DNA from 4 places in the Aminobacter sp. BA135 genome. Region 1 is predicted to be linked to each of the others. Evidence: predicted binding sites of a transcription regulator. Region 1 holds the regulator's gene; each other region holds the start of a gene.

Region 1 (2,201 bases):
ACGACTGCAACATGATCGCCGAGGCCCTGCGCTGGCGAGATCCGGTGCGTTATCGCGACGACTTCATCGCCATCCTGCTCTCGCACGGCATCGGCATGGGCCTCGTCATCAAGGGCGAGCTGTTCACCGGCACGCAGTCGTCGGGTGCCGAGTTCGGCCACATGATCCACCGCCCGGACGGCGCGCTTTGCCGCTGCGGCCGCCGCGGCTGCATCGAGGCCTATGCCGGCAACTACGCCATCTGGCGCAACGCAAGGGTTGGCGACGAGAATGCCGAGCCGCTGGCCGACCTGTCCGACGACGACATCAGGGCCGTGGCCGATGCGGCACGTGACCATGATGGCCCCGAACGTGAGGCCTTCCGCAAGGCCGGCGAAGCTATCGGCTTTGGTCTCGGCTCGATGTTTGCGCTGTTCGACCCCGCCCCCCTCGCCTTCGTCGGCGTCGGCGCAACCGCCTTCGACATCATGGAGCCACATGTGCGCGCGGCCATCGCCAAGACGGCGGGCGGGCTGCACTCGAAGGCGATCTCCTTCGACACCGAGCCCAACGAGGTTCCACTCAAACGCGAGGGCGCGATGATGCGCGCGCTGCTTGCCGTTGATCAGGAGATCTTTGCCGCAGGCACGGCTCCACGCCGTGCCGGTGCCGACGTCGCCTAGCTGAGCGGAAAAGAGCCCGAAGCGGCTCAGTCCTCGCGGATGGCGTAGCCGGCACCGCGGATGGTCCGGATCACGTCAGGCATGCGGCCGTTGTTGACCGCCTTGCGCAGGCGCCCGACATGCACGTCAACGGTGCGCTCGTCGATATAGATCGTCTCGCCCCAGACATTGTCGAGCAGCTGGCTGCGCGAGAACACGCGGCCCGGGTGCCGCATCATGAATTCGAGCAAGCGGAATTCGGTCGGCCCGAGCTTGATCTCGCTCTTCTTGCGGTAGACGCGGTGCGACTCGCGGTCGAGCATGATGTCGCCGACCTTGAGCACCGAGGACAGCACCTCGGGTTTGGCCCGGCGCAGCAGCGCCTTGACGCGCGCCATGAATTCCGGCGTCGAGAACGGCTTGACCAGATAGTCGTCGGCACCGGTCGAAAGGCCACGCACCCTGTCGCTTTCCTCGCCCCGCGCCGTCAGCATGATGATCGGCAGGCGTTCGGTGTCGGGACGCATCCTGAGCCGACGGCACAGTTCGATACCCGACAGCGCCGGCACCATCCAGTCGAGCACCAGCAGGTCGGGCACGTTTTCCTGGAGCCGGATCTCGGCCTCGTCGCCACGCGTGACGACCTCGACCTGATAACCTTCGGATTCGAGATTGTAGCGAAGCAGCACGCCCAGCGGCTCTTCGTCTTCGACGACCATGACCTTGGGAGCGATCATTGGCTATACCTTGTCCTTGCGGATGGCCGCTTCTGGACCATGCGCTGATTTAACCTATGCAGCGCCCCCGCGCCAAACGCATGCGGTTGCGGAAATGCTCAGGCCGGAACCGTCGTCGTGGTCTCGTCGACCTTGGGCCGGTTCAGCGGCAGCTGCGTACCCGTCACGACGAAATAGGCGTTCTCGGCGATGTTGGTGACATGGTCGCCGATGCGCTCGAGGTTCTTGGCGCAGAACAGCAGATGCGTGCAGGCCGTGATGTTGCGCGGATCTTCCATCATGTAGGTCAGGAGTTCGCGGAACACGGCGGTGTACTGGATGTCGATCTTCTGGTCGTCGGCGCGCAGATCCTTCAGGCCCTCGGCCTGGCGCGCGACATAGAGATCGACGACGCCGCGAACCTGGCCGAGCACCAGCTGCGCCATCGCATCGATCGAATGCGAGAGATTGCGCGGGGTCGGCGACTGGCCGACGGCGCCGACGCGCTTGGCAATGTTCTTGGCGAGGTCGCCGATGCGCTCGAGGTCACCCGCCATGCGGATGGCACCGACCACGGCGCGCAAATCCTGCGCCATCGGCTGGCGCTTGGCGATCAGCGTGATCGCCGAATTGTCGAGATCGCGCTGCTTGGCGTCCATGATCGTATCGTCGGCAACGACGTTCTGCGCCAGTGCCTGGTCGGACGTGAGAAGCGCGCGGATGGCGCCGGCCACCATTGCGCCGGAAAGATCGCCCATGTCGCGGATGAGCTGGTCGACGTGCTGAAGTTCTTCGTCGAAGGACCGGACTGTATGTTCGCCCATGATTTCTTCCTCGTATCGTG
Region 2 (2,201 bases), 2.0 Mb from region 1:
AGGTCGGCGACGTTCTTGATCGCCACGGCGCCGGCCGGAACGTCGGTGTAGTAATCCGGTCCGCCACGCCCGCCCGACTTGAAGGGTGCCGCAGCCGAGAGCACCGGCAGGTCCTTGTGCTCGGTGTCCTTGAGCATGTCCTTGATGTACCAGATCTGCGCCTGGCTCACGATCTGGACCGAAGGATCGTCGGCAACCAGCGCGAAATAGGAATAGAGCGGCGCCGACGTCTTGCCGACGGGCGTGCGCACATAGGCGAGCGTCTCCTCATGCTCCTCCTTCGCGGCAGCCTCGACCGCGGCCTTGCTCTCGACCGTCGGAACCACCTTCTTGTCGACACGCTTGGAGATCGGACGCGCCTCGCTGGTCGAGCTGACCACCTTCCAGCTGTTGCCGTCGCGTTCCAGCAAAAGGTCGATCAGGCCAAGATGCGAGCCCCAGAAGCCACCCATCACGCCCGGCTTGCCGTTGATCGTACCCTTGGCGTTGTCGAGACCTTCGACCTTGTCGAATTTCGGCCCGGGAAAGTCGAGATGGCTGTGACCGGTGACGATCGCGTCGATGCCATCGACGCCGGCCAGCAGGATGGAGGCGTTTTCAAGATTTTCGGCTGCCTGCGGCGTGCCCATGCCGGAATGCGAGAGCGCAATGACGATGTCGGCGCCCTGCTCGCGGATCTCGGGCACCCAGGCTTGGGCAGCCTTGACGATGTCGCGGGTCATCGCCTTGCCGTGCAGGTGGCGCGAATCCCAAGTCATCACTTGGGGTGGCACGAAGCCGATCAGGCCGATGCGGATCGGATGCTCCGCACCCGAGCCATCCTTCACTTTCCTGTCGAGGATCACGTAAGGCTTGAGGAACAATTCGTCCTTGGTCGCGTCTGCGGCGAGCGCGCCCTTTGTCAGGTTGGAGCAGACGACGGGGAAGTTCGCGCCGGCCAGCACCTTGAACATGTAGTCGAGGCCGTAGTTGAACTCGTGATTGCCCAGCGTCGAGCAATCATAGCCCAGCGTGTTCATTGCCTTGATGATCGGGTGGACGTCGCCATCCTTCATGCCGCGCTGATAGGCCATGTAGTCGCCCATCGGATTGCCCTGCAGGAAGTCGCCATTGTCGACCAGGATCGAGTTGGTGGCTTCAGTGCGGATGGCGTCGATGATCGAGGCGGTGCGGGCAACGCCCATCGTGTCGTTCGGCTTGTCGGCATAATAGTCGTAGGGAAACACGTGGACATGCAGGTCGGTGGTTTCCATGATACGCAGATGCGCCTGGTTGGCCTGCGCGCGGGCCGAAAATGGATGGAGCATAACCAGTGCACCCGCCGCAGCCGATCCCGCCAGGAAAGAACGACGAGAAACAGGTTGATTCACGTTGGACATTTTCATTCTCCAGGAAATGAACTGACAGTATTTAGCCGGCGTCCCAAAGATCAAATTTCGCGCCAAAATTCACGCGAGTCCAGCCGACTCGCATGACAGCCTCGCGACATCACTCAGAGAATGGATTGGTCCAGCGCGATGCTGGCGATCGCAGGCTGTCTTGTTCCTGCGTCAGACCAGGTCAGGCCTGATCCCCATCACGGTGCGGTCGACGATCTCGCGCAGGGCGAAGGACGAATTGATCTTGGTGACGTGCGGCATCGCCGACAGCCATTCCTTGTGGATGCGCTCGTAGTCGGGCAGATCACGGGCGGCAATGCGCAGGATGTAGTCGTATTCGCCCGACATGAGATGGCAGGACAGGACGTTGGGGCAGCGCTTCACCGCGACCTCGAAGTCCGAAAGCGTCTTCTCGAACTGGCCCGACAGCGAGATATGCACGATGACGGTCATCTGGTGACCAAGCGCGACATTCGAAAGCCGGGCGTGGTAGCCGCTGATGATGCCCGATTTCTCCAGGTTGTCGAGCCGGCGCGAGCAGGCCGATTGCGACAGCCCGATCTTTTCGGCCAATGCCGCATTGGGCATCCGCCCATCCTTCTGCAGCGCGTCCAGAATGGCGATATCGATCCTGTCCAACGGCATTCTTCGAATTTCCTTCGATAATACAGAGGATATGCGCAAAAATTACCGAACAACCCATGGTAGCGCAACCGTTTTCGCAAACATATTCGGAACGATTCGTGATTGACTTCGTCATCGGGAGAGAAGGCCAAAATGGCTGCGGAGGAGCAGGAAGATGCGCGTAGGTTGTCCCAGGGA
Region 3 (2,201 bases), 1.4 Mb from region 1:
GCCGCCGAAATAACCGTGGAAGTTTTCCTCAGCCATGATGTAGGTGCCCCAGGGCGTGACGCCGCCGGCGCAATTGTTGAGCGTGCCGTACACCTTGGTACCTGATGCATCGGCATTGGTCTTCAGGCGATCATGGCCGGCGGCCGGGCCGGTCAGCTGCATCTCGGTGGTCGACGTGATGCGGCGGTTGAGCTTGCCGTCGCGGACCGGATGCCACTTGCCCGCTTCCTTGCGGATCTCGACGATGGTGCCGCCATGGGCCGCCATCTCGATGTCGACGCGCTTCTGGTCGGCTGGCGCGACCTCGATCTTGCCCTCGACGATCTTGACGATGCCGGGGAACATCAGGTGCTCGTTGGTGTATTCGTGGTTGACCACCAGCAGGCCGTGCTCGGACGAGCCTTCGAGGGCGATATAGCCAACATAATCGTTGTTGTAGCCGAACTGCTTGGCCTGGGCTTCCGCCGACTGGTTGGTCGGATCGAATTCGGGCGCGTCGGCGAAGATCGGATCACCCCAGCGCAAAAGTATGTCGGCGTCGTAGCCTGACGCGACATGATGCTTGTCGTCGATGCCGGCTTCGATCTCGTCGAAGGCGAAGGCCGACGCAGAGGCGGCGCGGGCATCGTCGGCGAGCAGGATGGCGATCGGGCTGACTGTCGCGGCGATGGCCGAGACGGCGAGCGAGCCCTGAAGGAAGCTGCGGCGGGAGAAGCGCTTGGCGATGATGTCGCCCATGGTGCGGTTGTCGGTCGGGTTGTGACCGGGACCGTCATTCTCCTCGAGCATCGAGGTGCGGAATTTCTGATCATGGGGCTGGTTCATGGCGTCGACCTCTGGCTGGGTGTTCGGCTTGGGGTTCGCCGAGACCGCTAGTTGCCGTGCATAACAACAGCATGACAGATTGGCCGAAAATCCACAGCACCCAAAAGCGTGACCTGAGCGCTCACGCGAGTTGGTTTGCTGCGACCTTTTGCATACATGCCTTTTCTTTGGGAAAGCCATCCCCACCTGTTGCGAATGGGTCGGGAAGCGGCCATCCCAAGGGCGGAACAGCCCCGAGACACGGCAGGACGATGCACGACAGATTGTGGAACAGGATCGAGTTTTCGCTTTTGGCGGCGGGCATCATCATTGCCGGCGGCCTGTGGGGCTTCGTCGAACTGTCCGAGATCGCCCGTGAGGCGCCGCGCAGCTTCGACACCGACATCCTGCTGCTCTTCCGCGCGGCAGGCAACACAGCCGACCCCATCGGCCCGTCATGGGTGGAAGAGGCGATGCGCGACATCACCGCACTCGGCAGCGCTTCGGTGCTGATCTACATCACCGCCATCAGCATCATCTATCTCGGCATGTCCAGGCGCTGGGGACCGGCGCTGTTCGTGTTCGTCTCGGTCGCCGGCGGCCAGGTGCTGTCGAGCCTGCTCAAGCTCGGCATCGACCGCCCAAGGCCCGACCTCGTGCCGCATCTGGCGCAGGTGCACACGATGAGTTTTCCGAGCGGCCACGCGATGCTGTCGGCGGTCACCTATCTGACGCTGGGGGCGCTGCTGGCACGCTTCCTGCCCGGGCGGGCGGCGACGATCTTCGTCTTTTCCATCGCCATCCTGACCACGCTCATGGTCGGCATCAGCCGCGTCTATCTCGGCGTGCATTGGCCTTCGGACGTGCTAGCGGGCTGGTGCGCGGGCTTTGCCTGGGCGACTTTGTGCTGGCTGATCAGCCGCCGCTTCATGCGGCCGGCCGAGGCCGATGAATGATATGGGTCTCAGGCATCAATAATGATGCTTGAAACATCATCATGAATGTATGATACATTCGTGATGCGGATTGAGACGGGACCACCTCAGTGATCACAGCCGCACAGATGCGCGCCGCAAGAGCGCTGGCAGGTATCGACCAGAAGACGCTCGCCGAAATGGCCGGTGTCTCGGTGCCGACGATCCAGCGCATGGAAGCAAGCGAGGGCGTGGTGCGTGGCGTGGTCGATACGCTGACCAAGGTCATCCAGGCGATCGAAGATGCCGGGGTGGAACTGATCGGCGAGAGCGAGACCGGCGGTCGGGGCGTGCGCCTGAAGAAGAAGGCGTGAAGCTTCCGGCAATCCGCATGATGTAGTCGCGACGGCGACCGCCGACAGTCTTGCCGACGAAGCCGCCGCGTTTCCAGTGGTGCGGATGATGAATGCAGGCGGCAATCCA
Region 4 (2,201 bases), 2.2 Mb from region 1:
CGCGATTCCGACCGCATCATCGGACTGCTCGATTCCAAGACGCTGAAGGCCGAGAAGGGTGAGCGCGTCACCAAGCACGTGCTGGTAACCCGCTACGACGCCGGCCGCGCGGCCCGCGGTGAGATGCTGTCGATCGACGACGTGCTGGAAATCCTGTCGGTGCCGCTGCTCGGCATCATTCCGGAAAGCCAGGGCGTGTTGCGCGCCTCCAATGTCGGCTCGCCGGTGACGCTGAACGAGCCGACCAATGCCGCTGCGCGCGCCTATGCCGACGCTGCCAAGCGCCTTGAGGGCGAGGACGTACCGATGGTCACGCCGGTCGAGAAGAAAGGTCTCCTTAACCGTCTTCTGGGAAGGAGAGTGGCATGAAACTGCTCGACTTCTTCAAGCGTGGCGGCAGTGCACCGGTGGCGCGCGAGCGTCTGCAGGTGCTGCTCGCCTATGAACGCAACAACCGCAACCAGCCCGATCTCGTCGCAGTGCTGCGCGAGGAGATCATCGCGGTCATCGCCAAGCACGTCCAGGTCAACCAGGACGACGTCAAGATCACCATGGATCGCGGCGCCACCACCTCGACACTGGAAATCGACATCCATATCCCCAACGCCGGCATCAAGGCCGCGGCGGCGATCTGAGCGTAGACCCAGGCTGGCTGGGCGATCCGTTGAGAGGCCGCCGGTGTGCAGGATGTCGTGCCTGCCACGCCGGCGATGGCCTGAGAGGTCGTGGCGGCAGCACCCGCATCGACGATCCCGATGGTGCGGGCAGCTTCAGGCTGCGGCTTCGTGAACTCGCAACCCCGTATCTCGTGGTTGTCATGCGGCGGTCGCTGAGGGGCGTTAGGGCAGGCGGACCTCGAACGATGGACCGCAACGATGCCCGCAGATGCTCTCTCTCCCGACCTGCTCGCTTATTCCAGTGGACACAACACGACCCAGCCGCCGCATCTCGGCACGCGCTATCTACGCGCTGGTGGCTTCCTGCCTGAGCCCGGCAACACCATCGTCTGCCATGTCTCGAAGGGCTCGCCGACGCTGGAAGGTCTGGTCGAGGCTCGCGAGAAATTCCTCGCCATGCCCGAGGCGAGGCACTTCGTCTTCACTCCCATCACCAGCCTGCACATGACGCTGTTCCAGGGCGTCATCGAGTACCGTCGCAAGCCGGGATTCTGGCCGGATGGCGTGGCGCTCGACGCGTCGATCGAGGAGTTGACCGAGATTATGGCCGGGCGGCTGGAGACGCTGCCGGTCTTGGAGCCGTTCCAGGTCGAGGTGACACATGCGCGGCCCTCCGGCCTTCTGGTTGACGGTGCCCGGGAACGCGACCGCAGGGCAATGCGCCAATGGCGCGACGTGCTCGCCGACCTGCTCGGCTACCGCCATCCCGATCATGACGACTACCCGTTCCACATCACCTTCGCCTACGCCATCGACTGGCTCGACGACGACGCCTTGCCGCGCTGGCAGGAGATGCTGGGCGAAGTGGCCGGCGACATCAGGCGCAAGATGCCGATCCTCGAACTCGACCCGCCGGCGTTCTGCTCGTTCGAGGACATGAACCACTTCTGCGAGTTGCTGGTGCTTGGCGGCCTTGGGCGGAAATTGCGGAGGTGGGAGGCACTCGGCAGCTGAATGAATGGATCGCGGCGAGCGTCGCGATCCCGGTGACGACCTGTCCGCCGCCCAGCGCTGGGGCGCCTAAAGGCGCGTGTCGATCCAACTGGTTATGTCGGCAATGGTGTCTTCCTTGCCGATGTCGTTGAGCAGATCGTGATAATGGCCCTCATAGAGCTTCAGCGTCTTGTCCCGGGAGCCGGCGGTTTCGAAGAAGTATTCGCTGCCATGGCAGACGGTGGCCTTGTCGGAGGTGCCGTGCATGATCAGCACCGGCAGGGTGATCATGGGGAACTCCTCACGCAGCCTTTCGTCGGCGCGGACGAGCGCTGCGACGGTCAGCGCCGGCTGAACCTCATGGGCGATCAGCGGGTCGCTGTTGAGAGCTGCCACCGCATCCGGATCGCGGGAAAAATCCTCGTTCTTGAGCTTAAGCACCGGCAGGCGCGGGGCGACGTGGCTGAGCCCCTTGATCGCAGCGAGCGCGAATCCGGGCGCCGGCACCTGGAAGGCAAAACTCTCGCAGATGAAGCCGGCAAGCTCCGACTGGTTTTCGAGCGTGTAAGTGGCCGAGACCACGCCGCCGGC

The links. The regulator PhoB, encoded in region 1, activates phosphate uptake and scavenging genes when phosphate is short. The targets are predictions, from matches to a motif close to TGTCATNNANCTGTCAT.
Region 2: the regulator PhoB is predicted to act here: its motif matches at 1,472-1,488, upstream of SLT36_RS16655 (bifunctional 2',3'-cyclic-nucleotide 2'-phosphodiesterase/3'-nucleotidase).
Region 3: the regulator PhoB is predicted to act here: its motif matches at 886-902, upstream of SLT36_RS00305 (PhoX family protein).
Region 4: the regulator PhoB is predicted to act here: its motif matches at 814-830, upstream of SLT36_RS18065 (DUF1868 domain-containing protein).

The regions. Positions count from the first base shown of each region.
Region 1 is NZ_CP139572.1:1,467,165-1,469,365, reverse strand. Features, by position in the region: gene SLT36_RS07200 (ROK family protein) at 1-662, shown strand, start outside; gene phoB (phosphate regulon transcriptional regulator PhoB) at 689-1,378, opposite strand; gene phoU (phosphate signaling complex protein PhoU) at 1,477-2,181, opposite strand.
Region 2 is NZ_CP139572.1:3,426,195-3,428,395, forward strand. Features, by position in the region: gene SLT36_RS16655 (bifunctional 2',3'-cyclic-nucleotide 2'-phosphodiesterase/3'-nucleotidase) at 1-1,379, opposite strand, end outside; gene SLT36_RS16660 (Lrp/AsnC family transcriptional regulator) at 1,551-2,024, opposite strand; gene ald (alanine dehydrogenase) at 2,179-2,201, shown strand, end outside.
Region 3 is NZ_CP139572.1:63,594-65,794, forward strand. Features, by position in the region: gene SLT36_RS00305 (PhoX family protein) at 1-825, opposite strand, end outside; gene SLT36_RS00310 (phosphatase PAP2 family protein) at 1,077-1,760, shown strand; gene SLT36_RS00315 (helix-turn-helix domain-containing protein) at 1,850-2,092, shown strand; gene SLT36_RS00320 (SulP family inorganic anion transporter) at 2,178-2,201, shown strand, end outside.
Region 4 is NZ_CP139572.1:3,706,591-3,708,791, reverse strand. Features, by position in the region: gene minD (septum site-determining protein MinD) at 1-369, shown strand, start outside; gene minE (cell division topological specificity factor MinE) at 366-635, shown strand; gene SLT36_RS18065 (DUF1868 domain-containing protein) at 876-1,631, shown strand; gene SLT36_RS18060 (lysophospholipase) at 1,698-2,201, opposite strand, start outside.